Linked DNA regions of Terriglobus albidus. The protein of the gene in region 2 interacts with the protein of the main gene of each other region in a pairwise test. Links are inferred from orthologs where the notes say so. Each region holds a gene or a part of one and is shown on either strand. Other genes may lie near its edges. The genes, in order: secD and pheT.

Evidence for each region.
Region 1: the proteins of pheT (region 2) and secD interact in binary tests that used the Escherichia coli proteins (3 or more experiments, as listed by UniProt). The link is inferred for Terriglobus albidus from one-to-one orthologs.

What each region holds. Positions count from the first base shown.
Region 1 is NZ_CP042806.1:623,792-638,680, forward strand. The notes cover bases 3,929-6,895. They hold secD (protein translocase subunit SecD), read left to right. Parts: upstream 3,929-4,588; coding sequence 4,589-6,202; downstream 6,203-6,895. Other genes in these bases: FTW19_RS02600 (EAL domain-containing protein), read left to right, coding at 3,929-4,013; yajC (preprotein translocase subunit YajC), read left to right, coding at 4,263-4,586; secF (protein translocase subunit SecF), read left to right, coding at 6,227-6,895. In the rest of the region: lpxC (UDP-3-O-acyl-N-acetylglucosamine deacetylase), read left to right, coding at 1-805; folK (2-amino-4-hydroxy-6-hydroxymethyldihydropteridine diphosphokinase), read left to right, coding at 798-1,256; tRNA guanosine(34) transglycosylase Tgt, read left to right, coding at 1,349-2,464; FTW19_RS25675 (hypothetical protein), read left to right, coding at 2,631-2,786; more of FTW19_RS02600, read left to right, coding at 2,802-3,928; more of secF, read left to right, coding at 6,896-7,174; FTW19_RS02620 (energy transducer TonB), read left to right, coding at 7,315-8,052; FTW19_RS02625 (MotA/TolQ/ExbB proton channel family protein), read left to right, coding at 8,176-8,910; FTW19_RS02630 (ExbD/TolR family protein), read left to right, coding at 9,031-9,456; FTW19_RS02635 (ExbD/TolR family protein), read left to right, coding at 9,506-9,940; FTW19_RS02640 (biopolymer transporter ExbD), read left to right, coding at 10,209-10,640; FTW19_RS02645 (hypothetical protein), read left to right, coding at 10,827-11,645; FTW19_RS02650 (PGN_0703 family putative restriction endonuclease), read left to right, coding at 12,048-12,875; FTW19_RS02655 (HIT family protein), read left to right, coding at 13,035-13,601; FTW19_RS02660 (hypothetical protein), read left to right, coding at 13,857-14,057; FTW19_RS02665 (nuclear transport factor 2 family protein), read right to left, coding at 14,125-14,700. UniProt on the Escherichia coli protein: Part of the Sec protein translocase complex. Interacts with the SecYEG preprotein conducting channel. SecDF uses the proton motive force (PMF) to complete protein translocation after the ATP-dependent function of SecA.
Region 2 is NZ_CP042806.1:1,357,421-1,372,307, reverse strand. The notes cover bases 4,894-7,858. They hold pheT (phenylalanine--tRNA ligase subunit beta), read left to right. Parts: upstream 4,894-5,322; coding sequence 5,323-7,395; downstream 7,396-7,858. Other genes in these bases: FTW19_RS05460 (cell division protein ZapA), read left to right, coding at 7,827-7,858; FTW19_RS05465 (hypothetical protein), read left to right, coding at 7,537-7,818. Outside these bases: FTW19_RS05490 (TonB-dependent receptor), read left to right, coding at 1-3,308; FTW19_RS05485 (hypothetical protein), read left to right, coding at 3,468-3,824; FTW19_RS05480 (hypothetical protein), read left to right, coding at 3,986-4,306; FTW19_RS05475 (OsmC family protein), read right to left, coding at 4,363-4,797; more of FTW19_RS05460, read left to right, coding at 7,859-8,150; FTW19_RS05455 (bactofilin family protein), read right to left, coding at 8,272-8,799; FTW19_RS05450 (FmdE family protein), read left to right, coding at 9,037-9,648; FTW19_RS05445 (cation diffusion facilitator family transporter), read right to left, coding at 9,868-10,806; FTW19_RS05440 (hypothetical protein), read right to left, coding at 10,810-11,211; ATP-dependent protease subunit HslV, read left to right, coding at 11,385-11,999; FTW19_RS05430 (DUF6036 family nucleotidyltransferase), read left to right, coding at 12,157-12,627; ATP-dependent protease ATPase subunit HslU, read left to right, coding at 12,633-14,123; FTW19_RS05420 (polymer-forming cytoskeletal protein), read right to left, coding at 14,111-14,611; FTW19_RS05415 (valine--tRNA ligase), read left to right, coding at 14,733-14,887.

The DNA.
Region 1 (14,889 bases), 740 kb from region 2 along the record:
AGGGTCAGGTATTGTGTTTCGCCGCACGGACCTGGACGGCTTCGAGATCCCTGCAAACAATCGCAATGTCGCCAAGGTCAGCTACGCCACCAGCCTGATGCGCCAGGGCGTACTCATCTCGACGACCGAGCATCTGCTCTCGGCCTTTATTGGTTACGGCATCGACAACGTCATCGTCGAGATCGACAACCTCGAGCTCCCGATCCTCGACGGCTCCGCCGGACCATACGTGACGGAATTCGAACGCGTCGGCAGCCGTCAGCAGCGCCGCAAGCGGGAATACATCCGCATCCTCAAAGAGGTCGAGGTCCGCGAGGGCGATAAGTTCATCGGCGTCTACCCCGGCACCGGCTACCAGATCGACTACCTCATCGACTTCCCTTCGCCGATCGGCCGCGAACGTTTCCTCGGCGACCTCGAGACCGGAGCTTACACCGACCTCATCGCTCCCGCCCGCACCTTCGGTTGGAAAGAAGATGAGGCCAAGCTTCGCGACATGGGTCTGATCCGCGGAGTCTCCGAGCAGTCGGCCATCATCCTCACCCGCACCGGTGTCCAGAACGGCCCGCTTCGTTTCCCGGATGAGTTCGTCCGCCACAAAGTCCTCGACCTCATCGGTGATCTCGCCTTGGCAGGCCGCCGCATTCAGGGCCGCGTTGTCGCCGAACGTGCCGGGCACGCCATGCATACCGCCCTCGTCTCCCAGCTCATGAAAGACCGCTCTACCTGGGAGCTGGCCTACGTCTACGACGAGGAGGCTGTCGAATCCGACGCCTTTGCCGGTCTGCAGCCTGTCCATGCCTAAAGCGGCGATTGCCCTTGGCTCCAATCTCGGTGACCGGCAGGAACACTTATCCCAGGCAATTCAGCAACTTAGTACGTTTGGCCAGGTTCTCGCCGTCTCTACCTTCCGCGATACCGCCCCAGTCGGCTATCTGGACCAGCCCCACTTCCTGAACGGCGCCTGCCTGCTGGAAACGGGGTTAACTCCTTTGATTCTCCTGCGGGAAATGCTCGAAATCGAGCGCAAAATGGGGCGAAATCGCGCGATTGTGCCGCAAAAAGGCCCTCGTGTGCTCGATCTCGATCTTTTGCTTTACGACGATCTCGTCCTGCACGAGCATGGGCTCACTCTTCCCCACCCGGCGATGCATGAGCGGCTCTTTGTACTTGAGCCGTTGGCAGAGATCGCTCCGGAGTGGGTCCATCCGGTATTACATAGCACCATCGCGGAGCTCCGCGATTCTCTTAGCTAGGCCATCCGCCTGTTGATTCCTCGAAACTGGGTGCCCCATCCATGGCGTAGCAATGGATGGGCACCCAGACTTGGGCTTCGTAAAATAAATCTGTGTCCCTTAGCTTTGAGCTCCTGAAAGAATCCGGCCCTGCGCGCCGGGCCACCCTGACCTTGCCTCACGGTGAGGTAGAAACCCCGGTCTTCATGCCAGTCGGCACAGCGGCCTCCGTCAAAGCCGTCCCGCAGGATGTCATGGAGACCAACGGAGCTGAAGGCAAAGGCGCGGGCATCATTCTCGCTAACACCTATCACCTCTATCTCCGCCCGGGACACGAGCTGATCCGCCGCGCCGGCGGAGTGCACAAGTTCATGAGTTGGAACCGCGCCATGCTCACCGACTCCGGCGGCTTTCAGGTCTTCAGCCTGAGCGAGCTGCGCAAAGTCACTCCCGATGGCGTCGAATTCCGCTCGCATCATGATGGATCAAAGCACTTCTTCTCGCCCGAACACTCCATGGAGGTCCAGATCGCGCTCGGCGCAGACATCATGATGGCCTTCGACGAGTGCGTCGAAACCCCAGCCACATGGGAGCGCACCAAAGAGTCGATGGGACTGACCCATGCCTGGGCGCAGCGATCGCTGGATTACTGGAAAGAACATCGTCATGAGGTGCCGTGGCATAACGAGCTCGACGGCAGTCACCAGTCGCTCTTCGGCATCGTGCAGGGAGGCATGTATAAGGACCTCCGTGCCGAATCAGCCGAGAGGCTTGTCGAGATGGATTTCCCCGGCTATGCCATCGGCGGGCTCGCGGTCGGTGAAGCGCGTGAGGTCACGCGCGAGATGATCGCGCATACGCTGGAATATCTCCCCAAAGACAAGCCGCGCTATGTGATGGGCGTTGGCTATCCCGACGAGATCGTCGAGTACGCCCGTATGGGTGTCGACATGATGGACTGCGTGCTGCCCACACGCGCCGGCCGGCACGGCCTTCTCTTCACCAGCCAGGGACGCCTGAATATCAAGAACAAGCAGTACGCCGAAGATCAGAACCCTCCTGATCCGGCATGTAATTGCATGGTCTGCCGGCGCTATACGCGTGCCTATCTGCGGCACCTGATGCACACCGGAGAGCCGCTGGCTCTTACGCTGGCGAGTGAACACAACCTCGCCTTCTATTTGGACCAAATGCAGGCGCTGCGAAACGAATTCGATCAAGCGGAATGATCGTTTTGCCGGCGAAGTGGCAGGGTAGCTAGGCAGGAACTATCTTGCCCGTAAATGCAATTGTGCAATGGGTAGGTTCCGTGACAAAGTTGAGGCATACAAGACGGGCCCGAAGCGCGCATTCAGAGCAGTAAGTACGGTAACGGCCAAGCAAGAGGATTGCTCCATGAAGCGATTTGCCTGTGGTCGTGTGGTCGCTGACCCCTCGACTCTATTTGCCGCGCACCATCTGGATGGAATTCTGGCAGGGGCGACGAAGTGTGCTCCTGGGGAGTACGGCCCCACTGCAACTTCGTTGACTGCACCTTCGGTGAAGGGATAAGCGCGCGGGCCGGCTATGTACATCAACCTCGCCAAGCGCGAGCAGCGGCGGCGCACGATTTCAGGTTTGCTCGAAGGCGATATTCCATTCGGCTTTCACTACCAGCCAATCGTCGATCTTGAACGCGGTCTTGTTACCGGCTACGAAGCGCTCGCACGCTTTCCTGCCGAAATCGCCTCGTCGCCGGATCAGGTCTTTCAGGCGGCCGGCGATCTCGGAAGACGTGCGGATCTGGAGAGCGTCGTTCTGCGGAATGCTTTTTGGGAGCGGTCGAAGCTTCCGCCGAAATGCTTTCTCACCATCAATGTAGGCCCGTCTCTGCTGCTCTCGCGGCAATGGCAGCAGCTATTAAAAGAGATCGGGCACTTCGGTGGAACCGTCTTTGAGATCACTGAAGACGAGCCCATTCACGATTACTCCATCCTCCGCTCCCGTCTCGATCAGATCCGTGAAGCCGGCGGCCACGTTGCGGTGGACGATACCGGCGCCGGATACGCCAGTCTGAAGCACGTCATGGAGCTGCGTCCCAACTTCATCAAGCTCGACCGGTTCTTTGTCGGCGGTTGTCACAAAGAGCCGGCGCGTTCCTCGCTGATCGAGATGATGGGCACCATGGCCAGCCGCATTGACGCCACGATCATCGCCGAAGGTGTGGAGACGGCAAGCGAGCTGGAAGAGCTGATTCATCTTGGTGTTTCGCTGGCTCAGGGCTACTATCTCGGCAAACCCTCCGCGGAGATGCTGCCTCTCCCTCCCCTGCAGGCCGAAGCCATTCGCACGCGGGCAGAGGCCAGACAGCAAGGCAACCTGTGGGGCGTGATCGACAGCTGCTTCACCTGTTTCGACGCGGACACAGCCGCAACCTACCTTGACGCGAACGACGAAGCGCATGTCGTCCTGCTGGTAGACGAGCGGAATCGTCCCTCCGGCATCATTGAGCGGCACTCCCTGATCGGCATTCGCCATCTGGTCCAGCCGATGAAGGTTCAGCGGGAAAGCGATCTGCGTGCAGTGCTCCAACGCTGCCTCAGCAGAGCTCCGGCCTACCGTTTCGACCCGGTCGTCGTCATTGGAGCCGACGGACGGGCGGCAGGTGTGGCTACCGTGGACCGGATGGTGAAGTTCGTCCTGGAAAACGGCCCCCTGCTCGATATGCGCGCGGCGGAGGTGCGGGCGCTGATGGGTCCGGGAGACAGGGATACGAAGGCAGGTACCTCCGGGTGTTAACAGACGTCTGCCTGGAGGCAGTTTCCTTGACATGTCGGAGCGGCCTCAGCGATGCTGGAGCCTAGCACCCTTCCATCCGGGCAGGCAGACCTGCGTCCGTTTACGGACGTAGCCATCGACCGGCATGACGCGGGCAGCGTCCATCCAGGACGGGCCCGACTTCTAAAAGGACATCGGGTGATCATTTTCGATCCGGTTGGTTCGCGTCTCTAAGGCCGCGCCCCACCGGTGTGTTGAAGGACGCTCGCGTTGACCGTATCCGCACCTGTCTCAGCCATGATCCTGCAGATTGCCCAGGGATCCTCTCTGGTTACGATGCTGCCTATCGTTCTTATGATTGCTGTCTTCTACTTCCTGCTGATTCTTCCGAATCAGCGCAAGCAGAAGAAGTGGCAGCAGATGCTGGGTGATCTCAAGGCCGGCGACCGCGTTACAACCTCCGGCGGCATCAAGGGCGTCATCCTGTCGGTAAAAGACGATTCGCTGATCCTGCGCGTCGCTCCCGACAACCTGAAGCTCGAGTTTGCCAAGAGCGCCATTGCCAGCGTTACGACCGGCGAGGAAGAAAAGTAGCCATGCAGAAGAAGCTCGCCGGTCGGACCGGCATTATTGTTGCGACTCTGGTCATCTTTACCTATTTCATCTTCTTCGGCTCCGGCCTGCCGAAGAAGGGCAGCGTGAAGCAACTGCTGACCAACAGCATCCACCTCGGCCTCGATCTCAAGGGCGGCACCCACCTGGTGCTGCAGGTGCACGTCGCTGAAGCTGTTGGCGCACAAACCGACTCGGATGTGGCTCGCCTCCAGACTGACCTGGCCAAGGCCGGAGTTACCGGTGCGCAGGTCGCCAAGCTCGACTCAACCAAGGTCGACATTATTAATGTTGCGAATGTCACGGCCGCCGACACCTCCAAGGCGCGCGGCGTTCTGAACGGTACCTCCTATTCCTCGACCTACGATGTGGCGTCGGTGCCGAACGGCTACACGCTGACCATGAAGCAGCAGTCGCGCAAGGAGATGGAGAGCACTGTTCTCCAGACCTCGATCGAGACCATCCGTCAGCGCGTTGACAGCCTCGGCGTTGCCGAGCCCGTCATCCAGCAGTACGGCCTGGGTGACAACCAGATCCTCATCGAGCTGCCCGGCATCGACAACGCCGACCAGGTGCATAACGCCATCCAGTCGACCGCTCGCCTTGAGATCCATGAAGTGGTCGGCGGACCTGCGGCTACTGAGGCCGAGGCTCTGCAGACCCTCGGCGGAGCGCTTCCTCCGGACGACATGGTCGTGAAGGGCGCGAGCTCGGTTACCGCCGCCGGCAACAGCGACATGTTCTACGTGCTCAAGCGCGTGGCCATCGTCTCCGGCACCGACTTCCGCGGAGCCCAGCCGGTTCGCGACCCCAACACCGGTCAGTCGCAGACAAGCTTCAACCTGACCAGCGGCGCCGGCGAGCGCTTCTATGAGTTCACCAGCGCGAACGTTGGCAAGGGCATCGCCGTGGTCCTCGAAAACCGCGTTCGCAGTGTGGCCAGCATCAAGAGCGCCATCCATGACTCGGGCGTGATCGAAGGTCTCTCCGAGGATGAGGCCAAGAACCTCTCGCTCATGCTTCGCACCGGTTCCCTGCCCGCTTCCATCTCGTATCTCGACACGCTGACCGTCGGTCCGTCCCTGGGCGCCGCTTCGATTACGCACGGCGTCTATGCCGCCGTCGCCGGCATGCTCGCGGTGATGTTCTTCATGCTCCTCTATTACCGCGGAGCCGGCATCAACGCCGACCTGGCGCTGGTTCTGAACCTGGTCATCCTGCTCGGCTTCATGGGCCTGACCGGATCGACGCTCACCTTGCCGGGTATCGCGGGCGTGATTCTGACCATCGGTATGGGTGTCGACTCCAACGTTCTGATCTTTGAGCGTATCCGTGAAGAACTGCACCTGGGCCGCGCGCCCAGCGCCGCGGTACAGAACGGTTTCGCGCACGCATGGATCACGATCATCGATACCCACGTGACGACGATCGTCTCGGCGGCCATCCTCTTCCTCTTTGGTACCGGTCCGGTCCGTGGATTCGCCGTGACTCTGACCTTCGGTCTGTTGGCCAACATCTTTACCGCGGTCTTCGTCTCGCGCACCATCTTTGACGCGATCCTGAACCGCAAGCAGCGCGGCGAAGCGCTCTCGATCTAATACGGAATTCTCGGAGCAACAACAGTGGAACTGTTTCGCGATATCAATATCGACTGGCTGGGCAAGAAGTGGTATCTGCTCGCCTTCTCTCTTGTCTTTTCAGTGTCGGGCATCTTCAGCATGCTTTTCTGGCACAAGATTCCATACGGCGTCGACTTCAAGGGCGGCACCCAGGTGCACGTCAGCTTCGACCGCACGCCGAGTGAAGACCGCATCCGCGCCGCCTTCGATGCCGTCGGCATTAAGGATGAGAAGGTCCAGGCCGTGAGGGGCGACGTGGGCGCCCGTCCCGAGGTTCTGATTTCATTGCCCGAAAAGAGCGACGCCACCGGCTTCGATGCCCGTGCGGCTGTTCTTAATGCCCTGGAAACGAATTATCACGACGGCGGCTTCAAGGTGGAGAGCTCTCAGACCATCGGACCGACGGCCGGCGAACAGCTTCGGCACCAGGCCCTGTTTGCGACGCTCTACTCGCTGCTCGGCATGCTGGTCTATCTCTGGTTCCGCTTCGAGCTCATCTATGGCGTGGCTGCCGTGGTGGCCGTCTTCCATGACACCCTGATCACCATCGGCGCCTTCAGCCTCACCAACCAGGAGATTACGCTCACGGTAGTGGCGGCAATCCTGACGCTGGTCGGTTACTCCATGAACGACACGATCGTGGTCTTCGACCGTATCCGCGAGAACCTGGCGACGGCGCGCCGTGAGACGCTGTCGACCGTGGTGAACCGCAGCATCAACCAGACCCTGAGCCGTACCATCCTGACCTCGGGTCTGACCTTCCTTACCGTTCTCTCGCTGTATCTTTTCGGCGGAGAGGTGCTGCACGGCTTCAGCTTCGCGCTGGTGGTCGGCATCCTGATCGGTACCTACTCGTCGATCGCAGTGGCGGCTCCCATGCTGGTGGCGTATCAGGACTGGCGCATTGCCAAAGGTAAGGCGGCATCGCTTCCCGGCGGCAAGCGAGCGTAATTGCGGTTGGGTTGCACTGTCTTTAGTGCAACCCAGAAACTTTTTCAAATTTTTTGGGAACACCTCCCCATTCCGGGAACAAAATCAGAATCTGCGGTGTCTGTAGCACGTAGCTCACCTCCAATTTGAGGGTTGCAACTATGTTTGAAGACTCGTTGATGGAATCCGGCGGCAAGATCAAGTCCAAGTCCAAGTACTGGATGATCGCTACCTTTAGTTTCAACGGGGTCATCATTGCTCTGATGATCCTGATTCCGCTGCTGTATCCCGAAGCGCTGCCTAAGACGGCGATGACGGCGATGCTCAGCGCGCCTCCGCCGCCTCCGCCTCCGCCACCTCCGCCGCCTCCGGCGCAGGTGGTGAAGCCGATCAAGGTCATTAGCGAGCTGGACCAGGGCCTGCACGCTCCGACCAAGATCCCCAAGGACATCAAGATGGTTAAGGAAGACGCTGCGCCTCCGCCGCAGGTCGCCGGTGTTGCCGGTATGGCGGGCATGGGGGGCGGCTCCGGTTCCGGCATCGCTGGTGGTGTTCTCGGTGGTATCGGTACGGCTCCGGCTCCGGTCGTGAAGGTGGCTCCTCCCAAGGGACCGACTCGCGTTTCGGCCGGTGTGATGGCTGGACAGATCCTGGTGAAGACCAACCCGGTCTATCCTCCGATCGCCCGCGCCGCTCACGTACAGGGTTCGGTTGTGCTGCATGCCGTGATCTCGAAGAGCGGCACCATCCAGAACCTGACGGTCATCAGCGGACCTGAGATGCTGCGTAACGCGGCCGTCGAGGCTGTGCAGCAGTGGAAGTACAAGCCCTACCTGCTCAACGGTGAACCCACCGAAGTGGATACCACCATCACCGTAAACTTTACGATGGGAGGCTAAGTCTCAAGACTTAGCAGCAGGTTTCGACATTGCGGGGGCTGTGGCCCGGCTGGCACAGCTCAAACAATTAACGTTTTGCATCACACGTAGTACCGGAAGTCCCAATCAGGAGGAAAGAATCAAGTGATTCTCGCTCATCTCGCAACTTTCGCCCCCCACAGCATCGGCATGTTTCTCCAGGAGGGCCAGGTAAGCTTCTCGCTCATGGGTCTGTGGACGAACATGGGCTGGCTGGCCCGTATCGTCGCCATCATCCTGTTCATCATGTCGATCTGGTCGCTGGCTGTGATCATCGATCGCGCCCTGTATTTCTCGGCTGCCCGTAAGCAGTCCCGTGAGTTTGCTCCCAAGGTTGCCGGCGCTCTGAAGGACGGCCGTCTGGATGAGGCGATCAAGATCGCTGACCGTTCCAAGAAGTCGCACCTGGCCGAGGTTGTTACCGCCGGCCTGCAGGAGTTCCGTTCGTTTGGTTCCGGCGGTTCCATCACCGAGGACCAGATCGAGTCTGCCAAACGCGCTCTGGAGCGCTCCGAAGCTATCGTTCACGCCAAGCTGAAGCGCGGCCTGGGCGGTCTGGCCACCATCGGTTCCACCGCTCCGTTTATCGGTCTGTTCGGTACGGTAGTCGGTATTCTTAACGCCTTCCAGCAGATCGCTACCCAGAAGACCTCCGGTATCGGCGCTGTCGCTGGCGGTATCTCGGAAGCTCTGGTAACGACCGCGTTCGGTCTGCTCGTAGCTATCCCGGCCGTTATGTGCTTCAACTTCTTCACCGGTAAGGTTGAGTCCTTCGACGTGGAGATGGATAACAGCTCCTCGGAGCTGGTGGACTACTTCATCAAGCAGTCGCACCGCTAAACAGCCCAAGCGAGAATCTCCGCCTCGTACCCCGGTCAGCCGCCGCGAAACGGCATGACCGGGGTACGGGCGGCCTGAAACCCTCGCAGTACGAAAAGACTCGCTTAAGGAGCAACTCCAATGGGAATGGCATCTCGGAACCTCGAGGGTGCGGTAAATTCCAACATCAACGTCACACCGATGGTGGACGTGATGCTGGTGCTGCTGATCATCTTCATGGTCATTACCCCCATGTTGAACAACAAGGTGAACGTCGAACTGCCCAAGGCGAACGCCGCGGTGATCATGGAAGACGCGAATAAAGAAGATTCCGTGGTCGTTGCTGTGACCCGTGACGGCAAGGTCTTCCTGGGCGGTGACCAGGTGACTGTTGACGATATGGGCGCCAAGATCTCGGCCAAGCTGGAGAACAAGACCGAGAAGCACGTCTACCTCCGTGGCGACGCCCGCGCGAACTACGGCAAGGTAATGGACGCTGTCGACGGTATCCGTTCGGCCGGCGTAAGCCAGCTCGGTCTGCTGACCGAGAAGACTGAAGATCAGTAAGTAAGCTCAAGATTCGCCGCCCAAGCGCGGCAACGAAGGAGATTCAGCTATGGGAATGAGTGCCGGTGGTGGTGGCGGCGTCTCTTCTGACATCAATGTGACGCCCATGATCGACATTCTGCTGGTGCTGCTGATTATCTTCATGGTCATCCAGCCCACGGCAGTTCATGGACTGGACACCCTGGTGCCTCAGCCGCCGAAGGACAAGAACCAGCAGGAGAACCCCAACGACCGCACCATCGTGGTGCAGGTGTTGTCCAACAATGGCCGTCCTGCCTACAAGATCAACGACACGGACTTCGCGAAGGATGGCCTGACGCCCAAGCTGCAGGAGATCTACGCGACCCGCGCCGAAAAGGTCATGTTCGTCAAGGGTGACAAGGACCTCGACTTCCAGTACGTCGCTGAGGTGATCGACTTCGGACACGCCGCCGGCGTGGACAACATCGGTCTGATCACGCCTCGCGTCGAGGCTGGACAGTAAGCATACGGTGAGCTTCTGCCGCGCCTGGGCTCTCTGCTCATGCGTGCCCGGAAGCACGTCGTCGACATATGCCCTACACGGGCGGTGGCACACAGCTGCCGCCCGTGGTGTCTTTAGAGCATTTTCCCTGTTGCTGGGTATCCCGGGAAGAGCATGCAGTGGCGTTTTCATTGAGGAAAACGCCCATAGATGCATAAGCCCTGCACGACACCTACAGGAAAAATGCTCCAATGCTGTGCTCGCTCATGACTTCCTTAACGAGGTCTTTATGACATTCACAGCAGCAACCCGCATCGCCTCTGAGATCAACGTCACACCGCTGATCGACGTTCTTCTCGTTCTGCTCATTATCTTTATGGTCATTGCTCCCATACCCAGCCACGGCATCGGCGCGGCGCTTCCCCAACCGGCGACGCATTCGGCCCCGGAACCGGTCTCCGTTCCGTTAGTAGTGCAGTTGTCCTATGGCGATCGTGGGGTACCCGCCTATGCTTTGAACCGTCAGGAGATAGCTCCTGATGAGGTGGGCAGCCGTCTTGCAATGGCAATGAACCTGAGGCAGGACCACACCGTTTTTTTACAGGCGGATGAACGTTTTGACTTGCAGGCGGTCGCCGGCGCGGTCAATACTATCCGCCGCGCAGGGGCCTCGGAAATTGCTTTGTTAACCAGAAAAGACTGCAACCAGATGAACTGCTGAACCGTCTTCGGAGGAGGGTTACCACCTGATCGGTACCGATCAGGTGGGCCAATCTCCTTTTCACCTTCAACTACTGGCCATGCGTCATGCTATGCCTTTACAATCATCGTGCAAGACTGTCGCGCTTCTCGCACGCAATCCGGCAAAATCACTACATCGCGAATTCTCAAGGAGACCCTTCGTCCAATGAAATTCCAGCTACGTGTTCCGGCAATGGCCGCACTTCTCCTGGTTACGCTTCTCTCGGCCACCGGATGCAACCGTCTGAAGGCCCGCGACCAGCTCACGAAGGGCATCGCATCCTTCAAGGCCGCGAAGTACGAAGACGCTATCAATCATTTCCAGCAGGCTCTTGATTACGATCCGAGCTACGACGTGGCCCGTCTCTATCTCGCCACCACGCTGGCATCGCAGGTAGTGCCTAACCTTGAGACGCCTGAGAACCTCAAAACAGCACAACGTGCAATGGATGGTTTTCAGCAGATCCTGACGAAGGACCCGAAGGACAAGACTGCTCTGCAGCAGATGGCTTCCATCAGCTTCAACCTGAAGAAGTTTGATGATGCGAAGAACTGGCAGAAGAAGGTGATCGAGGTCGATCCCGCTGCCTCTGAGGCTTATTACACCATCGGCGTAATCGACTGGATGCAGTCGTATAAGAACGCCACCACCATCCTCGCCGCCGATGGCCTGACCGACGGTGGCGACGGCAACCCCAAGAAGAGCAAGGACGCGTGCGCCAAGCTGCAGGCCCAGAACACCAACCTGGTGAGCGAAGGTCTGGAGTATCTGCAGAAGGCCGTCGATAACAACGCGACTTATGAGGAAGCCATGACCTACCTCAACCTCACCTACCGCCGTAAGGCTGACCTCGAGTGCGGCAACGATCCCGCTCGCAAGGCCGACCTGGATAAGGCGCAGGAGTGGAGTGACAAGGCCATGGGCGCACGTAAGGAAAACGAGCGCAAGAAGGAAGAGAAGAACAAGGGCGGCGTCACGATGTAGTCTTCGCCCATGCGACGAGAAGCGCAAAGGCCTCCCGCAAGGGAGGCCTTCTTCTTTGCCTCTCTTGACTACGGTGGCCCACCTTGAATGGCGTTGAAGGGCTTCGTTGAAAGTTAAAAGTTGAAAGTTGAAGAGGTACGGCATGGACAACCGGGATCGCATGGATAGCCCAAACACCGGGTGCCCCGGGTCCCTCGGGGACCTGGGCATTCGCGCACCGCGCGAACCACCTTTTGTCATTCGCAGAACGGATCGAGCTCCGCTCGATACTCCCACATAAGCTTCGCGTATGTAGGGCACCCGACCAGACTCACCCATGCAGTACTTTTCCAACTTTCAACCTTCAACTCGGCGCGCTCTCGACACTACTCCTCTTCGACGTCTAATTTCTAACAAGCGCCGATGGCCCTCTCTTCCTCCCAACTCCGCCGCGAACTCTCCGCTCGCGGCCTCGCGCTTGAGCGCGAGTACGAAACAACCTATGGCCGCGACGACCTCCACACGCCATCGGTCTTATTCCAGGAAGATGAGTTGGGCCAACATGGCAACTTCCATCCATCGAGCTACCGCCGCATCCTGGCCAACCCCGCCTGGGCTGCACGGCTCGCGAAGGCATACACCGCGAGCAGCCGGGTAGCGTATGCCAGGACGCGACAGCGTAAGGAGCTCGACTGCGCCAACTCTTCCGATGCTCTGCTGATGAATATCGTCTGCTATCCGGGCCTGCTTTCGCGCCCGCAGGTCTGTGCCCTGCTCGGTATAGCTCCGGGCCTTACACCCGAGTTCGGCGTGCGTATGGAGGCTCCGCAACACGGCACACGCTCTGATCGCTCAGAGGTCGATCTCGTCCTCGGGCATCTGCTGATCGAAGCCAAGCTCACCGAGACCGGTTTCCAGACCGCCCGTCCTACACTGGTAGAGCGCTACCGTGACCTCGAAGAGGTCTTCTTCCTCGAAGACCTGCCCCGCAACGCCCGCGGTGACTATCACCACTACCAGCTCCTCCGCGGAGCGCTGGCAGCCCAGCACACCGGCAAGACCTACCTGGTGTTATGTGACGCCCGCCGCTCCGACCTGCGCGAGGCCTGGTTCCAGATCATCCGGTGCGTCCGCACAGCAGAGCTCCGCAGCCGCCTGGCGCTGCTCACCTGGCAGGAGTTGGCCGCCACGGTACCGAAAGGGCTGGCGGCGTTTCTGGAAAGGAAGTATGGAATCGTGGGAGGCCGGTAGCGCAGCCCGTTGAATCGCTGAATCGTTTGAATGGTGTGGTCGCTCGTAAACACCGGTTTCCGCTAGCCGCGTTACTCGGATAAAGGCCGGTGATACTTCCCCGGCGGGGACAAACCATTCAACTATTCAACCATTCCACCATTCAACTAGCATCTAGCAATGGACCGCCTCTGGACGCCCTGGCGTTACGCGTATATCACCAAGTCTGGCCCTTCGCAGCGCAAAGGCATTCCTGAGCCTCTCAATGCCTATCCTGACGACCAGGGATGCGTCTTCTGTAATCTCATCGCTTCGGTTGACTACGCCATCGAGCACGGCATGCCGGTGGATGAAGCGGAGCGTCACGGACACATCGTCGCGCGGGGAAAGTTCCACTACATTGCTCTAAATGCATTTCCCTATACCAGTGGTCATGTAATGGTGGTACCGTATCTGCACACGGACGCGCTCGCGAAACTTGACGTGGAATCAGCGCATGAGCTGATCGTCATGGCACAGCAGACCGAGCGGGCTATCCGTGCGACCTACCGTCCGGACGGGCTGAACTTTGGCCTGAACCTCGGAGAAGCTGCCGGGGCCGGCGTTGCGGCACACCTGCATCTCCACGGGCTGCCGCGATGGGTGGGGGATAACAACTTCATGCCTGTGCTGGCTGAGACACGTATCCTGCCGGAAGATCTGGACGTCACCTGGCAGCGCCTGCGACAGGCCTTTCAGTCGCTGTAAATCTTTTCAGTCGCCTGTAAACGTACGTAGCACCAAATCGGGAATCAAATATCGAATCTGTGACAGTAATCACAGACAACGCCACAAAACTGGTTCATTCTGTTGCATACACTGCAATCGCTGTGAGCAACAGGCCCCAAACTCAGTTGCATCTATCCATTCAGTAACGAACAGCCAGTACTTGCACGAAACCTAAACCACGCGATGTTCCTCGCCTTGTCTCGCCTGGAACGTCCCCGGCCCCGGAGGTGTACGATGCAAAGCTCGCTCAAGGTACTACCCATCACCCCGACCGTCGCTGCAGCCTCATTGATTGAACCTGAGGATGCGCGCATTACCGGCCAGACGCGGTCACTCCCGCGTCGGCTCCTTGCCTTGAATATGCCTTTGGATAATGTTCGCAAATCGGCCCTAAGTAGTACTCCCGTGTTGACGCCGCAAGCGCGCATTGCCTAGGGGCGCCACCCCAAAAACAGCAAGGCCCAGAGAATATCTCCGGGCCTTTCGCATTTAACGTTATCGATTACTTGTTATCGGCAATCTTATCGGGCTCAGGCCGCATGCGGGTCGCCTCAAAGTTCACGACCTTCCATCCTCCACCTGCCTGACGAGCATAGACGCGGGTGTAGAGATACTTCCCGTGCAGCGGACGCCCATCCATCTCACCATCGACATCCACTTGCGAGGTCACGACGGCCGTGCTTCCATTGATGATTTTTACCTTCAGCTCATCGACATCCATACGGGTGATGTTGATCTTGCGGTTCGTTACGCGCTCGACCATCTGCTGCTTGGTCTGGACCATGCCGTTGGCGGAGATGCCGATGTAGTCGTCGGCCATCATCTTTGACATCGTGTCGGTATCGGCCCTCAACTGCGCCTGCCGCCATTGCTCTTCCAGCGCCTCAATCTGCCGATGCGAATGGGGCTTATTCCCCGACGCAATCTTCCGTACGCCATTCACCGGGGCCATGCCCACCTGGCGAAAAACCTGCGCGTGAATGGCAATTGGAGCCGCCACGGCCAAGGCCAGCATAGCGAATTTGACTGCGTACTTCATCGGTAAGGTGTACGGAGTGTAGCCCTGTTTTCTCCGCAAAGTCAAAAGAACTTTTAGTAACCAACTACCACTTTCGCTGCACACTCTGATGCCGCGATTCAGTAATGGGAAGCCCCTGCAAAAAGTAATGATCCGGGCGCATTTCTCCTGATTGGAAGCGCGCTGTGGGGGCGCTAACAATTGGAAGTTAAACGTTGAAAGTTGAAGATGTGCGGCATGGGTTGGGCG
Region 2 (14,887 bases):
CGTACAAGATTACGGTGACAGCTGATGGCTTCAAGACGCTGGAGCGCTCCGGTATCGAGCTGACCGTCATGCAGAATGCGAGCCTGCCCCTGACGATGGAGGTAGGAACCACGACCGAAACCATCAACGTCACAGCCGATGTCCCGCTGGTCAACCTGGGCTCCGCGACACTGGGTGCTACGGTGGACAACCAGCAGATCGATAATCTACCGCTGGTTAACCGCAACGTCGACCGCTTGCTGCAGCTTGTACCCGGCGTGCAGTCGGTGAGTACCATCAACAACCTCGGTTACCAGGAGATCAAGGTCCTGGTGAACGGATCGACGGACGGCTTCGTCGGCCAGGTCTCTTATTATCTGGACGGCGGGCTGAACATGACCGGTCTCCGCAACTCGGGCAACCAGGTACCGAACCCCGATGCGATCAACCAGTTCAACGTCGTAACCAACAACTACGCCGCACAACTGGGCCGTTACTCGTCTGCCGTGGTCAGTATTGTGACCAAGAGCGGTACAAACAGCTTTCACGGTTCGGTCTTCGAATTCTTCCGCGACAAGAACTTCAACTCGGTCGCGCATAACTCGACCACAAAGGGCGACTACAACCAGCATCGCTTTGGCGCGACGTTTGGCGGGCCGATCCGGAAGAACAAGGACTTCTTCTTCGGCAGCTTCGGCGTGTACCGTTTTCGTACAACAGCGACAAACAGCGGCAGCCTGCCGAGCGCTGCGCAGCTCAACGGCGACTTCTCCGAAAACCTGCCCTCGGACATCACCAAGTGCAGCGACACCCCCACATCGTTCGACAACGCGAACCAGAAGTTCCTGGTCTGCGATCCTGACCCTAATAGCCCAACCTATAAGCTGCCGCTGCCGGGTAATAAGCTGAAGTATCTCGACCCGACAGCCGTTAACGTGCTGACCTACATTCGCAGCGCGGTCTCGAAGATGCCGAAGCTGCCGTTTCAGACAGGAGATACGCAGTACACCTACCGTGTACGCGAACCCGCACCGGAGCAGAACGAAGAGTATCTGATCAAGACCGATCACCAGATCACGCCGGCACACCGGGTGACCCTGAACTACTTCCTGCTGAACTATAAGCTGCACGTCAACCTGGGCGGCTTCACGCAGCAGTGGTCGTCCTCTGACTATAAGAACAAGCAGCAGAATGCGAACGTCAGCGATATCTGGACGATCAGCGGCCGCACCGTCAACCAGTTCTGGCTAAGCTACACGCGGCAGAACGGCGGACGTAATGCGATTTCTGGAGATCCGTCCAAGAAGACTCTGGCGGACTTCGGTTCCGACCTGGGTGTTGTAGGCACTCCCTCGCTGGCGCAGATCTCGATTGGCGGTGTGGAAGGCTTCACACTGACGCAGGCCATCACCGGACCGAAGGCCGGAGCGAACGTGTATGGTGTCCGCGACGTTCTTTCAACAATGCGCGGCAATCACTCGCTGTACTTCGGCGGTGAGGCTGGGTTGGAGAAGGATTTCCAGCTAACGTCACTCAACAACTACGGAACGTTCAACTTCTCGAGCACGACCGGCAGCACCTTTGCGCGCACCACGAACGCCCTGGCTGACTTTATGTCTGGACGGCCTTCGGGCATGGGCCAGGACACCGGCTTGTATGCGAACGCGAACTGGTTCACCTATGGCATGTTTGCCCAGGACGACTGGCGCATTCTTCCGAATCTGACGCTGAATGCGGGTCTGCGCTACGACATCCAATTGGCGCCGACCGACAACCGCCACATGAACTCGAACTTCGTCCCGGGTGCGCAGTCGCACGCATTCCAGAACGTATCGATTGTGGGAACGACACAAAAACTGGCTCCGCTCGGTATGCAGTTTCCGGGTGACCCGGGAGTTCCGAACGGTGGCGCTTTCACTCCGCTTAACCACGTTTCGCCTCGCTTCGGCTTCAACTGGGACCCGAATGGCAAGGGTAAGACGGTGTTCCACGGAGCGGCCGGGCTGTTCTTCGGCGGCATCTCCGGCAACCAGTGGGAGTTCCCGTCGAACTACGCTCCGTATGCCGTACGTAATAGCGGCTACACCAAAGTAGTTTCCATGACGCATCCGTACCAGGGCGACCCGACCGAGTTTCCAACGGGCACGAACCCTTATCCCTCTCTCCAGTTCGACTACAAGTCGGGTACAGCAGCCTTCCTACCGTTCAACCAGCTCGTTGCAATGGATCCGAACTACCGCTGGCCGTACTCTGTCCAGATCAACTTCGGCTTCCAGCAGCAATTCGGTAACGGCCTGGCGCTGAGCGCGAACTATGTGGGCTCGCTCAATCGCAAGACGCCGCTGTACAACGACATCAACGGACCGATCTTTAACATCAATCCGGACACCGGACTCTCCGGCCCTTCCTGCTTTACGGATACGGCTCACAAGATACCGGATACCACCAAGGCCTGCGGCTACGCGAATACGAGCGCCACGATCAACAATCGGCGTCCTCTGAACTCGCAGTTCGGTTCCTCGGCGGCAAACCCGATCTACAGCAACGTGTGGATCATCCGCTCGAACCAGAACTCGAACTACAACGCCCTGCAGATCAAGCTCGAGAAGCGCCTGTCACACCACTTCAGCGCCAGCGGTTACTACACCTGGAGCAAGACGCTGCAGAGCAACACACTCGACTCAACCGGCGGCCTGAATGGCACGTTCGTCGACGCCAACTATCCACAACTGGAATACCGTCAGCGTTCTGACCAGGACCGCCGTCACATGATGACGATGTCCTTCGTCTGGAAGCCTGACTACTTCACGCAGTACAACCGTCTTGTGCGCACAGCGCTGAATGGCTGGACCGTCACGGGTATCTGGACTGCGAACAGCGGTCAACCGTTCACCGTCACCACCGGTAATGACAACTACTTCTCCGGCCTGGGCAACAACCGCCCGAGCCTGAAGCCTGGCGCCGTTGCCCACACGCTGCCGCAGGGCTCGCGTGTGGCTGAGATGAAGCAGTGGTTCGATACCTCGGTCTACTGCCGTCCGGGTACGGATGCCGGCTGCCCGGGCGTCGGTCCGGGAGGTCTGCTGGGCAATACGCGTCCTGCAACGCTCGACGTCCCTGGCTATCGCAATGTCGATGCTTCGCTCTTCCGCAGCTTCAATGTCTACGAAGAAGTGAAGTTCCAGCTTCGCGGCGAGTTCCAGAATGTCTTCAACCTGGTCAATCTGGGTGGACCTTCGGCGTCAATGTCGGCATCGAACTTCGGCCAGATCACCGGCAGCGGTGGCGGCGTCCGCGTCATCCAGATCGGCGGACGTGTCCTCTTCTAACGGAACACAAGCCAGCAACGGAAAAGGGAGCCTTCGGGCTCCCTTTTCTGTTGCCTATCCGACGCAGCTTGCCCGCAACCCGTGGCCACCATGTTTGTTGCGCGAAACAAGGCGCGACAAAGCGCGTTTGAGCAGAACGTAAGGCGGAGGTTACCGCATATGAATACGATCAAGTCGGCAACGAAGTGGATTGGCGGAGCGGCAATGGCTGCCGTGATGTTCTTCGGTCTCTCACACAAGGCTGAGGCGCAGCATGTCTCGTTCGGTGTGCAGGTCGGAGGTCCCGTCGTAGTCGCGGAGCCTGCGTATCCGTATGCGTATGCCTACAACGGTGGCTACTACAACGGCTATAACGGCTACTACCGCGACGACTGGCGCCGTCGCCAGCATTGGGAGCATGAGCGTTGGGAGCGCGAACGCCACTACGACCGTGACTACCGTCGGGACTATGACCATGATCGTGGACGCGGCTTCGACCGTGACCACGGCTACGGATACGGCTACGGACGCCGCTAGTTGAAAGATCTTCCACCCGGGGCGGGCGTACGTTTCCCGCCCCGTATTTTTCTTCTTTTAAATCAGCAACTTACAGTAGCGACCCGGGATTTTTTGAAAGGTTGCGCGCAACACAAAGCGAAGTTCGCCGTTCAACCCGATGTACGCAGGAGGTAAATGCGATGAGTGCTCTGAAGACAGTTTCCAGGTGGATTGCCGGTGCGGCGGTGGCCGGTGCGATATTCGTGGCGGCCCCGCAGAAGAGTGAAGCCCAGGTTGCGGTTGGTGTTCAAATTGGCGGGCCCGTAGTTGTGGCTCGTCCGGTTCCGCCGCCTTATTACCGGCCTTACTATGGCGGTTATTACCGCCCCTATGGCTACCGGCCTTATGGCTACTACGGTCCGAGACCTGTCTACTACGCTCCGCGTCCGGTGTATGTGCGGCCGGTACCTCCGCCCTACTACTACCGCCCGGGCGTCAGTTTCGGAGTCCGCGTCCGGTAACGGAAAGCATTAAAAATCCCCGCCCCACGGAGCGGGGATTTTTGTTTAAACCTGGTTTACAGAAGAGTGGCGTCGAGGGTGATTTCGGCAGCGGCAAGAAGCCGCGAGATGGGGCAGTTCTTCTTAGCGCCGTCTGCGATCTCGTGAAACTTCGCGGCATCAAGACCGGGGACACTGGCCTTGACGGTGAGCAGGATCTTGTTGACCGTAGGTGCGCCATTCACCATGTCGAGGGTAACCTTCGCGGTGGTGTCGATTGAGGCCGGCGGGGTGTTGTTCTTGGTCAACTCAGCCGAGAGAGCCATGGAGTAACAGCCGGCATGGGAGGCGGCGATCAGCTCCTCAGGGTTGGTGCCGGGCTTGTTCTCAAAGCGCGTAACGAACGAGTACTCCTGATCCTTGAGAACGCCGCTCTGCGTCGAGATAACGCCGCTGCCGTCCTTCAATCCACCCTTCCATACCGCGGTTGCGGTGCGATCTGCGATAGCCATCGATTCTTTCTCCTTGTACCGGGTTAGATGCTGCGATTTTTTTCGCGTTGCAGGTGTATGCTCCTGCCATGCAGACGCAACCTGAACAAACGGTTGAGACGGCCGCCGAGGATACGGAGAGCTGCCCGCTGCCCGGCGAACACCACCAAGTGTACTGTCCAACGTGCTCGGCGCGCCTTACCAGCCGGCGGTGCAAGCTGATCTGCGACCAGTGCGGGTATTACATGTCGTGCGCGGACTATTACTGAGACGAGTCTAGAGCTAGACATTTTTTTGTTTGTCATTTCGGAGCGTTAGCGGAGAAATCTGCTTTTCTACCGAGGCCTCTCACCCGGGCAGACTCCGAAAAGCAGATCCCTTTGGGATCACAAAAAGCGGTCGCTCCCAGGGCGATACCCGCCCTTCGCGATAAAACTGCGACGAATAGGGCAACGAAGGTAGTGGCTTAACCGAATTTGCCGATACGCCCCGTTCTCAGACGGTCACAGGCCTTAGGTTCGATAGACTATTGCCAGTACCCTGGCAATGAAGATCCTCTCCAACTGGCTCCGCTCCTACCTTCCTGCGCTCACTGTCTCTGACCGTCAACTGGCCGATGACCTGACCCTGCGCGGCATCGCCGTCGAGGGTGTCTTCGAACTGAACGACGACAATGGCTCTCTGTTCGAGATGGACATCACCACCAACCGTGTGGATGCGATGAACCATTACGGCGTAGCCCGTGAAGCAGCAGCTATCTATGACGTTCCGCTGTTGCCTCTGGATCTGGCGCTGCCTGCACCAGCTGCCGGTGAGTCTCACCCGGTCCGCATTGAGGCCAAAGACCTGTGCGGACGCTTTACAGCCCAGGTAATTCGCGGCGTCACCGTCAAGGCGACCGATGGCGACATCGCCTCGCGTTTTGCGGCGCTGGGGCAGAAGCCGATCTCGAACGCGGTCGACATTACCAACTACACCTGGCTGGCGATGGGCCACCCGACCCACGTCTTCGACCTCGACAAGATCGAGGGCGCCATTGTGGTGCGTACTGCCCGCAAAGGCGAGACCATCAAGCTGCTGGACGGAACCGATAAGGTGCTGGAAGCCGATGACCTGGTCGTCGCCGACGAGAAGAAGGCCCTTGGTCTGGCCGGCGTAATGGGCGGCTGGGACTCGCGCGTCACGGAAGAGACGAAGAACATTCTGGTAGAGGCTGCGTGGTTCGATCCGTCGAGCATCCGCCGCAGCTCTCGCCGTCACGGTCTGCATACGGATGCCTCGCATCGTTTCGAGCGCGGTGCGGATATCGCAGCTGCTCCGGCGGCCAATGCCCTGGTCTCGAAGCTCCTTGTACAGTTCTGCGGCGGCACCCTGACCGGAGCCATGACCGACGTTTTGATTCCGGAGATCGAGGCAAAGACGGCGAAACGCCCTCCCATTGCGTTGGCGGCAAGCGAAGTACAGCGCCTGCTTGGCTCAACAACCGATGGCCAAGGCATTACCGCCTGTGTCGTGGAGCAGTATCTGCGTGCCCTCGGCTGCGTCCTGGCTCCTGCCGGCGATAGCGCTTATGCGGTAACGCTTCCCTCGTGGCGGCTTGATCTTGAGCGCGAGATCGACCTGATCGAAGAGGTCGCTCGCGTGTATGGCTACAACCGTTTCGAAAACACGCTGCCGTCGTTCTCCGGTGGAGTGGTAGAGCTGCCCTACGAGGCTCCGGAGCGCGCAGTCCGGTCAACATTGCTTGCAGCGGGTTTCACAGAAGCGATCTCCAGTACCTTTGCCTCTGATGCCGATTCGCAAACCTTCGCCGGTGGCGGCGTGCCGATGGGCAATCCGCTGAATGAAGAGGCCGGTAACCTGCGTCCCTCGCTGCTGCCAGGCATGGTGACCATGCTGGCGACGAACCTGAATCGCGATGTGAACGACGTGCGGCTTTATGAGATGGGCACACGCTTCACCGGATCCACGACAACGGTCGTCGAAGAGCCGTCACTCTCTCTGGGAGCAACCGGCGGAGCCCGTGCCACCGCAGTTGTAAGCGAGGCCGATGCTCTCTTCTACGAGCTGAAGGGCGCGATCGAGAAGCTGTTTGCTCGCTTCCGCATTCCGGCGCATGTGTATGCGCAGGCGAACCTGCCATCGTGGGTCGAGCCAGGCCGCGGGGCCACCATCTCCATCGAAGGCCAGATTGTGGCCGTGTTGGGAGAACTCTCTTCTGCAGAAGCCGGCAAGCGCAAGCTGCGGCAGCCGGTGTGGCTGGCCGAGGTGAATCTGGCGAAGCTCTTCGCTTTCCCATTGCGCACGCCGGTAGCGCATGAAATCTCGCGTTATCAGGCGGTCGAACGCGACTTCTCGTTTGTCTTCCCGGATGCCGTGACATGGGCAACAGTAGAATCGGCGATCTACGGGCTCGACAACACCGAACTGTTGCGAGTGGCCCCGGAGGAGATCTTCCGCGATGCGAAGGGCAAGGCTGTCGCTGCCGGGCACTATTCCCTGCTGACCCGTGTTGTCTTCCAGTCGCAGGAGCGCACGTTGCGCGACGAAGAGCTGACGGGCTGGTCAGCCGAGATCATCAAAACGCTGGAAGGGCTTGGCGGAAAACTGCGTGCATAGCGCGTGTCATCCAATTCCTGTCAGTCCGGAGTTGAGTGACAGCCTGGGGTGCCAAGCCAGATTCCCCAGGTTGTGGATTTCCAGCCGCATATTCACCCGCGCGAAGGCTATACTTCGCCCAGAAGAGGTAGATTTTCAGCTATGAGCACCACCGCAACCACCGTAACCGTTGATGAACTGCAGGCACTCGAACAGAAGGTGCTCCGTGCCGTTGAGATTGTCCGCAAGGAGCGCGAAGAGCGCGCCGCCGCCGAGGCGAAGGTCGCGCAACTCACGCAGCAACTGCAGTCGTTGCGCGAACAGCTCGAGCTGCAGCAGATGGAGACCCAGGACGTTCAGACGCAGGTCGAGAGCCTGAAGGGTGAGCGCGAGAACGTGCGCGGACGCATGGAGAAGCTGCTCGAGCAGCTCGAGACACTGTAGGAGGAACGATGGCAGAAGTCCCCCAGGCCGTCAGTGTTGATATCTATGGGCAGATCTACAATCTGCGCGGTACCGATCCGCAGTACATCGAGCGCCTGGCTGCATTGGTCGATGCGAAGATGCGCGCCGTTGCCTCGCATGGCGCAACCGTAGATTCTCTGCGTGTCGCTGTTCTGGCCGCACTGAATATCGCCGATGAATTGGAACAGGCACGCGGCCGTTACTCAGAGCTTGAGGGCAGCGTGGAAGAGACCTCGACAACAGTACGCAACCGCGCCGATTCGCTGGCCGGTCTGCTCGATTCGATTCTGGAAGAACGCCGCGTCGGCTGACGAGGTTTCCGACCCCCGAATCAATAGAGCGAACAGACACGAAAAAGCCCCGCTGAGAGCGGGGCTTTCTTGTGTATTGCAACCGTGCAGATCTGAGGAGTGATCTGGGAAACGATCCGGGTTAGGCTTCTGCCGCAACCGGTTCGGCCTTCTCGACGATCGCCGGGCTGCCCTTGGCATCCTGGCCACCGGGCTTGCGGATGTCGATGCCGCCTTTGAAGAAGGCGCCGTCCTCGATGCTGATGCGGGCGGCGATCACATCGCCGGTCAGCGAACCTTCGCTGCGGATTTCCACGCGATCACTGGCCTGGCAATTGCCCCGCACCTTACCCAGCACGACGATTTCGCGCGCGCTGATGTTTGCGGCTACCTGACCGTTACGGCCAATCGTTACACGGTTCCCCGGCAGATTGATGGCACCTTCCACCTTGCCGTCGATGAACAAGCTCTCCGAGCCGGAGACTTCGCCCTTGACGACGAGGGATTTGCCGATCGTAGCCTGCTCGCCGGTATTGGCGGCAGCAGGAGAAGAAGAAGAAGCAGCGGGTGTCCGCGCCGCTGCCGGTTCATAGCCGGTCGCTGGCGTGGTCGGACGAATTGGTTCGGGGGTTGAGGTGGGCACGTTGCCGGGCTGGTTCGGTTTCCACATGGTGAATCCTGTTTCCTTTCGTTCGTACGCGTGTTTGACTGCGGCTCGCGTCCGCTGCCCTTATAGGGTTGATATTACTCCGTGGTTAATCCCCTAGTCGCAAAGTTTGCGGAAAACTGGGGACGGTTTCCACAGGGGACCTATCTTGTTACCAGCGAAGATACGGAGAAAAAAGGACTTCTCGCTCCCAGAAGGACCACCTTGTATTTTGCCAGTGGAACCCGGCACCATTAAGCCATGTTGACCCTAGATGAGTTGCTCAAGGAGGCTGAGGTCGCGCACGGGCATCTTTGTGCCGGGCAGATTCTCGGTGTGCGTATGGCAATGCTGGCCTGTGCCCGTCTGGGTATCGACGAGCCACGCGGCAAAGATCGCAAGCGGCTGGTGACCTGGGTCGAGATCGATCGCTGCGCCACTGACGCGATCGGTGTCGTCACCGGTTGCCGGTTGGGCAAGCGAGCCCTCAAACCAGTGGACTACGGCAAGATGGCCGCAACCTTTGCCGATCTCTCCCTGCCTTTGGGTGAAGACCGCTACAAAGCGATTCGCGTCTGCGCGCTGGAGAGCAGCAAGCAGCGGGCAAAGGAACTCTATCCCGACGTCGAGCCGAAGAACGCGCAGCAGATGCTGGCCTATCGCGAGATGCCGGAAGCAGAGCTGTTCAGCGAGGAGTGGGTCTCGGTGTACCTGCCGCCGAAGGAGTTTCCCGGGTACAAGGGAGAGCGCGTCGCTTGTGCGCAATGCGGAGAAGGTATCAACTATGACCGCTTCGTAGTTGGAGAAGGCGAAGGCGAGATCTTATGCCGAGCCTGCGCCGCACCGAAAGAGCGGTATTATCAGCCGATTTAGGTACCCTCTTTTTTTGTCATCCTGAGCGTAGCGAAGGATCTGCTTGTTCTTCCATTCCTCGCTGAAAGCGAGGAATGGACATCGCGCTACGCGCGATACTACTTTCGGCACCAAAAAGTCTGCGTGGAGAAGCAGATTTCTCCGCTACTACGAAATGACAAAGCAGGTCCTTCACTGCGTTCAGGATCACAACGTAAAAACTACTGATTCCGGATCGACCTAGTGCGCGTGGGTATGATCGCACTCGTGGTGCGCTTCTTCCGGAGGTGCGCAGCAATTCTCTTCCGCGCGCGGGCAGCACTCCATCTCGAACTGAATCGTCGTATGGGTGATGTGGAAGTTGCGGCGTAAGGCGCCCCGAATGCCATCGAGGATGCCGGCCTGGTCCTGCATCGGTACATCGCCAACCGTAACGTGGCTGGCCAGGGCATAACTCTGCGAGCCCAGGCTCCAGACGTGCAGATCATGCACATCGCGTACTCCCGGGATATCACGCATCGCCTCGCGGACATCGGCCAGGCAGAGATTGCGCGGCGTGCCTTCCAACAGGATGTTCAGGGTCTCGCGCACAATGCCGATACTCGACCACAGGATCATGGCGGCAATACCAATCGACAGGACAGGATCGATCCAGCGCAGACCGGTCCAGGCAATGGCCGCACCTCCGACGATCACAGCGGCCGTCGACAGAGCGTCGCCCATCATATGCAGGAAGACCGAGCGCAGATTCAGATCACGGCCCACGCGCCACAACAGCAGCGCGATGACGCCATTCATCACCACGCCGAAGGCGGCGACCGTCATCATGATTCCCGGCTGTACATCGACTGGCCGGTAGAGCCGTCCGACGGCGGCAAGGCCGATCCAGATGGCAATCACGATCAGGGTGAGGCCATTGACGAAGGCAGCCAGAACTCCGGCGCGCTGGTAACCGAAGGTCTTTTCGTCCGTGGCCGGCTTCGCCTGAAAGTAGACGGCCACAAAGCTGAGCAGGATGGCGAAGAAGTCGCTGGCATTGTGACCGGCCTCACCGACCAGCGCCAGAGATCGAGCGCGGATGCCGAACCACAGAGTCGCGATCACGTAGAGCGCCGTCAGCAGCAGAGAAAGCTGCAGCACACGCTGCGTTTTACCAGTCGGACTGCCGTGGACATGCATCGATCAGAGAGCTCCTGCGGAGTTACGTTCGCTGCCGCGCAGGCCGCTCCAGCTTTCGGCGAGCACGATGCTATTTCCCGGGTTGCGGGGATCGTACTTAATGCTCACGGGCAAGTCCCAGCGGACTTTGACAATACGGTCCCGGAGTGGTGTAACGTCCTGTGCGGCTTCGTATTCGACGCCGGCAAGCTCGTATTTGTAAACCAACACATCCGGAATCTCCTCGGGGCCGGTAGCTTCCACGATGGTACCGTCGATCAGCCTCCCGGACTCGGCCAGCAGCTGTCGGCGACGGCGTTCCAACTCCTCCGGGGAAGGCTTGCGCCGAAGCGCCAGCCATCCGGCGACCGCCACGGCGACGACGAATCCGGCGCCGATAGCGATGACCACCCGCGGATGGTGCATCACGGTTTGAACCAAAGGAAGCCCAGCAAAACGCATTGCGAAAGTACCTCAGACTTGCTGCCGCTAGTATGCCATCGCGGCGGTGCAGCCCTGGCGGATTTCCCACTACCCGACACTTATTTGATGCCCGGGCGGGCGGACGGGAAGCGCTGCCCGGCGGCGTACAATAAGGTGTGAGCAAAACCGCTGCAAGCAAAGGAAATTCCGTCCAAACCGGACACCAGATCGGGCATCCGATCGACCTCTCCGCCGGCCGCATTCGGTCGACGACGGTCATCTGCGTACGGCGCAATAACCAGGTGGTCATGGCCGCCGACGGGCAGGTCACCCTGGGGTCCAGCGTGCTGAAGCACTCGGCCAAGAAGATCCGCCGGCTGTACCAGGACAAGGTGCTGGCAGGGTTTGCAGGCTCGACCGCCGACGCCTTTTCGCTCTTTGGCCGGTTCGAGTCGAAGCTGGAACAGTACGCCGGAAACCTCGGCCGCGCGGCGGTGGAGCTGGCGAAGGACTGGCGCACGGACAAGATGCTGCGCCAGTTGGAAGCCCTGCTCGTCGTAGCGGACCTGAACCAGACCTTCCTGCTCTCCGGAACCGGCGATGTGATCGATCCGGACGAAGGCATCTGTGCCATCGGCTCCGGCGGCAGCTTTGCCCTCGCCGCAGCCCGCGCGCTGTACCAGAACACGGAAATGGGCCCACGCGAGATCGCCGAGAAGGCGATGAAGATCGCCGGCGACATCTGCATCTATACCAACCAGACATTCACGATTGAAGAGCTGAAGGCTTAAAATATGTCTATGGATAAGACGCTCGTTCGAGCCGCGAATCCAGAAGAACAAAAGGCTGATACCTATCGCTATTGGCAGAGTGTCTCCAGCGGGGAACGGATGCGCGCCACATGGGAACTGAGTTTGCGTTTCTACAGGCTGAAAGGGCTGGCCAACGATGGACAAAGACTTCAGAGAACTCTTGTCCGTACTCAACGCCCATAGCGTTCGTTATCTCGTTGTCGGAGGATATGCCATTTCCTTTCATGCGGAGCCTCGAGCCACGAAGGATTTGGATATCTTTATAGAGTCCACACCTCAGAATGCGACTGCGATCTATCAAGCGCTCTGCGCGTTTGGCGCTCCAATGGCAGAGATTCCGAAAGAAGTATTTGAGGACGGGACCACGACATTTCAGATCGGGGTAGCACCGTACAGAGTGGACATTATCCAGCAAATCGACGGGGTGGCGTTTGACGACGCGTGGAAGAGCCGCATCCCAGGACAGACGGATCCAGACGACCCGATGATGGTCAACTATATGTCGATCGACGATTTGATACGAAATAAGACAGCGAGCGGCAGACTCCGCGATCTGGCAGACGTTGAAGATCTACAAGCCGCCAAGCAAGCCCAGAAGAAGGACTAATTCCCATGGCCATCTACCTCCCCGGCACCGCCGAAGACCAGGCTCTCGCGCTCGACGAGCTGACGCCCCGCGAGATCGTCGCCGAACTCGACAAATATGTCGTCGGCCAGAAGGCAGCCAAGCGCGCCGTCGCCATTGCCCTGCGCAACCGCATGCGCCGTCAGAAGCTCTCCCCCGAGCTTGCCGACGAGATCATGCCTAAGAACATCATCATGATCGGGCCCACCGGCGTAGGCAAAACCGAGATCGCCCGCCGGCTGGCCAAGCTGACCAACTCGCCCTTCCTGAAGGTTGAGGCCAGCAAATTCACCGAGGTCGGCTATGTGGGCCGCGACGTCGAATCGATCGTTCGCGATCTCGTCGAGATCTCCATCGACATGGTGCGCGAGGAGAAGCTGGATGAGATCGAAGACAAGGCCGAGCTGAATGCCGAGGAGCGTCTGCTCGATCTCCTGCTTCCTCCCACACCCGTCGTACCGCCAGTGGCAACCCAGGATGGCAAGCCGCTGCTCGAAGGCAACGCTGAGACGGCGCAGGCCAGCGAGCACAAGACGCGCGAGAAGCTCCGCCAGCAGTTCCGCGAGGGCAAGCTGGATGACCGCACCGTAGAACTGGATGTCCGCGACAAGAATGGCCCCTCGTTCGAGATCATCACCAGCCAGGGCCAGGAAGAGATGGACGTCAACCTGAAGGACATGCTTCCCGGCCTCTTCGCTCCGCGCACCAAGAAGCGCAAGATGAAGGTGCCCGAAGCTTTCGATTACCTCGTGCAGGAAGAAGAGCAGCGGCTGATTGACCTGGACCAGGTGACCCGTCAGGCAGTGGAACGTGTGGAAGACTCCGGCATCGTCTTTCTGGATGAGATCGACAAGATCGCCGGACGCGAGGGCGGTCACGGCCCTGATGTCTCACGCGAGGGCGTACAGCGCGACATTCTGCCGATCGTCGAAGGCACCACCGTAAGCACCAAGTACGGCATGGTCTCAACCGACCATATCCTGTTCATCGCCGCCGGCGCCTTCCATGTTTCGAAGCCTTCCGACCTGATTCCAGAGCTGCAGGGCCGCTTCCCCATCCGGGTGGAGCTGCAATCGCTCACCGTGGAAGACTTCATCAAGATCCTGACCGAGCCCAAGTCCTCACTGACCAAGCAATACACCGCACTGCTGGAAACCGAAGGCGTAAAGCTGGAGTTCACTACGGAGTCGCTCCGCGAGATGGCGGAGTTTGCCTTCCGCGTCAATGAGACGACGGAGAACATCGGCGCTCGTCGTCTGCATACCATCATGGAGCGAGTACTGGACGAGGTCAGCTTCCAGGCTCCCGATCTCTTCAAGAGCCCGAAGATCGAAGACGGTCAGCCGGCGATTCCCGTTGAGGATCGTCAGACCAAGGCCGGTCCGGTGGAGAAGGTGATTGTCATTGGACCGGAGTACGTGAAGACGCAGGTCGCCAGCATCGTGAAGAACGAAGACCTGAGCCGCTACATCCTCTGATAACGCCCTGGATAAGGCGGCGGCATCGGAGTCCGATTACGAATGGTGCTGATCAACAGCCAGATCAGGCCAGCGAAGAAGAGGATCGGCGCCAGCGGAATCAGGATCCAGAGCGGGCTGGACGAGATAAGGCGGTCTCCGTGGACCGTTGCGCCTTTTTCCGTGTAGTTCCCGCCAATCGTCGCAAGATCGCCCCCGATGCTGGACCCCTCCTCCAGCGTAATGGGGGTAGCAAACGCGGCCACATCGCCTGAGATGGATTTGCCGCCATCGACCTGCAGCTTGCCGAAGGCAATCGCGACATCCCCGGTGACGCGTCCGTGCACAACAACGTCGCAGAAAGCACAGGCAATATCGCCAACGGTCTGGTCTTCTTCCACAACAATCTGGTTTCCAACTCCCGCACGATCTTCAGAGCTGCGGGCATGTGCCACGGCAGCGGAGATGGATAGTAGCGAAACGGCAGCAAGAATCGGTAGACGACGCATGAGATCCACTCCTGGCGGTGCACCCGATTCTACCGTGAGCACCGGCGGCTCGTACTAAAATTGAACTTTGGCCCTGTGCGCTTCATGGTGCACACAAACATGCGCCACGCCGGAAATAGACATGCCGCAGGAACTCGCAAAAGCTTACGATCCGACATCCATTGAAGAACGCTGGGCCCGGTACTGGATTGAAGAACGTCTGTTCGACGTACCAACCCCTCCTTCCGGTACGTCTGCGGGCGAGAAAAAGTTCGTCCAGCTTCTGCCGCCGCCCAA